One region of the Mesorhizobium sp. P2_E6 genome, then DNA from elsewhere that is predicted to be linked to it. Evidence: predicted binding sites of a transcription regulator. Region 1 holds the regulator's gene; the other holds the start of a gene.
What was found. The regulator PhoB, encoded in region 1, activates phosphate uptake and scavenging genes when phosphate is short. The targets are predictions, from matches to a motif close to TGTCATNNANCTGTCAT.
Positions count from the first base shown of each region.

Region 1 (2,400 bases):
ACACACAGTCGCTTCTTTCGACGAGGATCTCGGACAGATCAGCAGGCTGATCCGCGACATGGGCGACCTCGCCGGCTCGATGGTCGGCGGCGCCACCAAGGCGCTGTTGAATTCCGACAACGCCCTGGCGCAGCGCGTCGTCTCCGACGATGCGATCATGGACGCGCGCCAGCGCGAGCTCGACGACCGCGCCATCACACTGATCGCCAAGCGTCAGCCGATGGCCGACGATCTGCGTCATGTCGTCGGTTCGATCCGCATGGCCGGCGACCTCGAGCGCATTGGCGACCTTGCCAAGAACATCGCCAAGCGCGTCGGCACCGTCGGCCTCAGCGTCACCCCGCGCGACCTGTCGCACTCCATCGACGCAATGGCGCAGCTGGTGCTGATCCAGGTGCAGGGCGTCATCGAGGAATATACGGCGCGCGACGCCGCGGCGCTGGCGAAGCTGCGCGCCGACGACGAGCGCATCGACGTCAAGTACACCTCGGTGTTCCGCGAACTCCTGACCTACATGATGGAAGACCCGCGCAACATCACCGCCTGCACGCATCTTTTGTTCTGCGCCAAGAACCTCGAACGCATCGGCGATCACGTCACCAACATCGCGGAAAATGCGTATTATGTTTTGACCGGTACGCAGCTGCCCGCCAATCGTCCGAAGCAGGACGAGACGGCGATGTCCGCGCCGGCGGCATGACGGCAGGGGTGACCAGTCGATGATCGCGCCACGCATCATGGTGGTGGAGGACGAGGAGCCGCTTGGCGTGCTCCTGCGCTACAATCTCGAGTCCGAGGGATACCAGGTCGAGGTGGTGACGCGCGGCGACGAGGCCGAAATCCGCCTCCAGGAAAACGTGCCTGACCTGCTGGTGCTCGACTGGATGGTGCCAGCAGTGTCCGGCATCGAACTCTGTCGCCGGCTAAGAATGCGTCCCGAGACCGAGCGGCTGCCGATCATCATGCTGACCGCGCGTGGCGAGGAAAGCGATCGTGTGCGCGGCCTCTCGACCGGCGCCGACGACTATCTGGTCAAGCCGTTCTCGACGCCCGAGTTCATGGCTAGGGTCAAGGCGCTGTTGCGCCGCGCCAAGCCGGAAGTGCTGTCCAGCGTGCTCAAGGTCGGCGACATCGTGCTCGATCGTGAATCGCACAGGGTCTATCGCAAGAAGAGCGAGATCCGGCTCGGACCGACCGAATTCCGCCTGCTCGAATTCATGATGCGCCATCCCGGCCGCGTGTTCTCGCGCAGCCAGCTGCTCGACAATGTCTGGGGCGAGACGATCTACATCGACGAACGCACGGTCGACGTGCATGTCGGCCGGCTGCGCAAGGCGGTCAACAATGGCCGCATGCCCGATGTCATCCGCACCATTCGTGGGGCGGGCTACGCAATCCGGGAAGATTAGGGATCTGCTGATATTCAGGTGATGCCGGCCTGCGAACGGCAGTCTCCTGCGCTTCCGGTACTCACGGATCCAAATGTCCGCTCCGTTCCGGTTCTCGGAACCCGCCATTCTCGACTCGGCCTAACCTGAATCTCAACGCATCCCGGCGCGTTATTCACGCAACGTTCTTGCCACCGAGGCCGGATCTCGCCTGCGTGCCGGGCGCGAAAATCTCCTGGTCTACGAAGGTCAGTGCCCGTGTGGCGCAGCCTTCGCGGATCAGTGGCAGTTCGTTCGGTTCGGTGTCGAAGGAAATCGATTGCGAATGCTGGCCGCCGGCGGTCTGGGCAATCGCCTCGCGCAATGCCGGCTCGATCAGGTCGAAGGCGGCGGCGCTGACGCCGACCATGGCGACGGGCGCCGGGTCGATCAGCGCGAACAGGCTGCCGAGACCGTAGCCGAGTGCCTCGCCGGCCTTGCGATAGGCCTCGCGCTCGGGTCCATCCCTCTCGCGGGCCGCGGTCGCCAGCGCGCGCATGTCGGCATCACTGACATCGGCGACCGGTTCCGCGTCCTCACTCATCTGCCTTGCGTTGCGCCAGATGGCGTAGTTGCCGGCATAGGCCTCGACGCAGCCGCGCCGCCCGCAGCGGCACAGCGCGCCGTGCGGCCGATGGATCATATGGCCGAACTCGCCGCCCGAGGAATGAGTGCCGGTGAACAGCTCGCCCTTCAGCACCAGGCCCATGCCGATGCCGTGCGACAACAGGATGGCGATGAAGTCGTCGCGGTAGCGCTCGGGGTCGCGCCAGCGCAACGCTATCGCCATCATATTGCAGTCGTTCTCCATGGTGGCGGGGATGCCGAACTCGTCCTCGAGTATGTCGGCGAAGGCGATATCGGTGTGCGGCGTGATCGGCGACCACAGCATGGCGCGGGCACGCGTGTCAGTGATGCCCTGGATCGCCAGCGCGATGCGGGCGACACTGCGGACGTCGAGGTCGGGGTCTTC
Region 1 is NZ_JBFUEQ010000006.1:124,591-126,990, forward strand. Features, by position in the region: gene phoU (phosphate signaling complex protein PhoU) at 1-700, shown strand, start outside; gene phoB (phosphate regulon transcriptional regulator PhoB) at 720-1,409, shown strand; gene AC1D08_RS16580 (ROK family protein) at 1,564-2,400, opposite strand, start outside.

Region 2 (2,400 bases), on a different contig from region 1:
GGTCGAGCACGCCCTTGGGTGCCACCGGCTTGTCGGCGGCGTCGAAGGCGCCACCGGCGATGTCGGTCGCAGCGGAGAGATCGACGATGTTGATCTGGCGAAGCAGCGAGGTGTCGCCCTTCAACCCCTGGCCGTTGCCGCTGTCGCGGGTCAGCATCAGGAAGGTCTGGTCGGACAGGGCGACGATCTCGCTCTGCGCCGCCACCTTGGTCTTGCCCTTGGCATCCTTGAACACCGGCAGCGGCACGACATATTCGTGCGCCAGCTTGAGATGGGCGAGGTCGGAAGCGTCATAGACCAGCGCGCGCGTGTTCTGGCGCGTCGCGCCGGAATCGCCGCCATCCTGCCGGGGCGCCGACTGCAGCACGGCGATCAGGAACTTGCCGTCCGGCGTCATCGCCATGCCTTCGAGGCCCTGGTTGTTCTGTCGGCCGGTATCGGGATCCTTCGGATCGGGCTCGGCAGCACCTGGACCTGGATTGTCCGAGGCGAAGTTCGGCGCGCCATGGCGCATCGGCACGAGGGCAGCCGGCGGCTGGGTCGCCGACAGCAGGCGGCCTTCAGCGGAAAACCGATAGATGTTCGGGCCGTATTCGTCGGAGATGAACATCGAGCCGTCGGCTAGCCGCACGATCGCCTCGTTGTCGAGCGCCAGCTTGCCGTTGGCCTCGGGCAGGATCGGCATGTCGCCGCTTGCTGCGCGCACGCCGTTGAGCGGGTCGAGGCCCGTGGCATCAGCGCCCTTGTCGTCGGTCAGGAGCATGGTGTCGGCGAGTGTCGCCTTGACGCCGGACTGCTCCTGGCCGGCAGCGGGTGCCGCACCAGGCGCGGTTGGCGCGAACTCGATGCCGATCGTGTTGAGGCGCGGCCGGTAGTCGGTGGTGCCGACGACATTGTAGCCGCGGTCCGGCAGCAGCCAGAGCGAACCCTTGTAGCCGTCGGCACCATGCGTCCAGCCGGCGGTGTCGATCGCCATGCCGGAACCTGAGCCGAACGTTTCGCCGAACTTGTCCTTCTGGCTGGCCGGGATGCGGCCGACGCCGACCAGTCCCTTGTTGACGAAGCTGATGCCGCCGACGGTCGCGGTGCTGTCGGCCAGCGCCGGCGTCAAGGCGGTGAACAATGCCAGCGCGACGCCGAGCGACGCGGTTCGGTGCAGGTGTTTCATGGATGATCCTCTTTGTAACAAAGCGTGCCGGAGCGGCCGATGGCGAAAGAGCTGAAAGAGGTGCGGCATCGATGATGCCGCGCGCGCCTCCCCGAAAGCGGTCTACGGCGCAAACATGATGCTTGCGTGACAGCGCGCGCAATGCCCCGTCGGGTTCTTCACACGCCGATAATAACCTGTGGTCGCACCAAAGAATTGATCACTCCCTTCTAGCTCAAGTCGACAAAGCGTGGTGTGCGTGCATCGTACTAGACACATATGTCCAGTGCGTATATGGTGCAGCCTTCGGACTAACCGGGGAGGGAAGCCTTGAAGTCGCACTACCGCGCAGTCGTCATCGGGGGTGGCGTGGTCGGAGCCTCGGTGCTCTATCATCTGACACGGTTCGGCTGGAGCGATGTGGCGCTGATCGAGCGAGCCGAACTGACGGCCGGTTCGACCTGGCACGCGGCGGCCGGGTTCCACGCGCTCAATGCCGATCCCAACGTCGCGGCGCTGCAGGACTACACCATCAAGCTCTATCGCGAGATCGAGGCCGAATCCGGCCAGGACGCGGGCCTGCACATGACGGGCGGCGTCAACATGGCCAGCGATCCCCAGCGCTGGGAGTGGCTGAAATCGGCCTGGGCCGTGTTCCAGTCGGTCGGCATCGAAACGGCTCGCCTGGTGACACCGGAAGAGATCAAGGAGATCTGCCCGATCGTCGATGTCAGCGACGTGCTCGGCGGCCTCTATGATTCCAACGAAGGCCATCTCGACCCTTACGGAGCGACGCATGCCTATGCCGGCGCCGCGAAAAAGCGTGGTGCCGACGTGATCCTGCGCAACCGCGTGGTCGCGTTGAAGGCGCGTGCCGACGGGCACTGGGATGTCGTCACCGAGCAAGGCACGATCGTGGCCGAGCATGTCGTCAACGCCGGCGGGCTATGGGCAAAGCAGCTCGGCCGCATGGCCGGCGTCGACTTGCCGGTGACGCCGATGGAGCACCACTATTTCATCACCGAAGACATTCCGGAGGTTGCCGCTCTCGACAAGGAACTCGGTCTTGCGGTCGATCTCGACGGCTTTTCCTACCTCAGGCAAGAGCGCAAGGGCGTGCTGCTCGGCGTCTACGAGCAGAACCCGAAGCACTGGAACATGGATGGCGCGCCATGGGATTACGGCATCGAGCTGATCCCGGAAGACATCGACCGCATCAGCCCGGAACTGTCCAAGGCCTATGAGCGCTTTCC
Region 2 is NZ_JBFUEQ010000003.1:385,732-388,131, reverse strand. Features, by position in the region: gene AC1D08_RS09795 (esterase-like activity of phytase family protein) at 1-1,168, opposite strand, end outside; gene AC1D08_RS09790 (GcvT family protein) at 1,478-2,400, shown strand, end outside.
Region 2: a site for PhoB is predicted at 1,284-1,300, ahead of AC1D08_RS09795 (esterase-like activity of phytase family protein). Genes of this name have one in related genera too.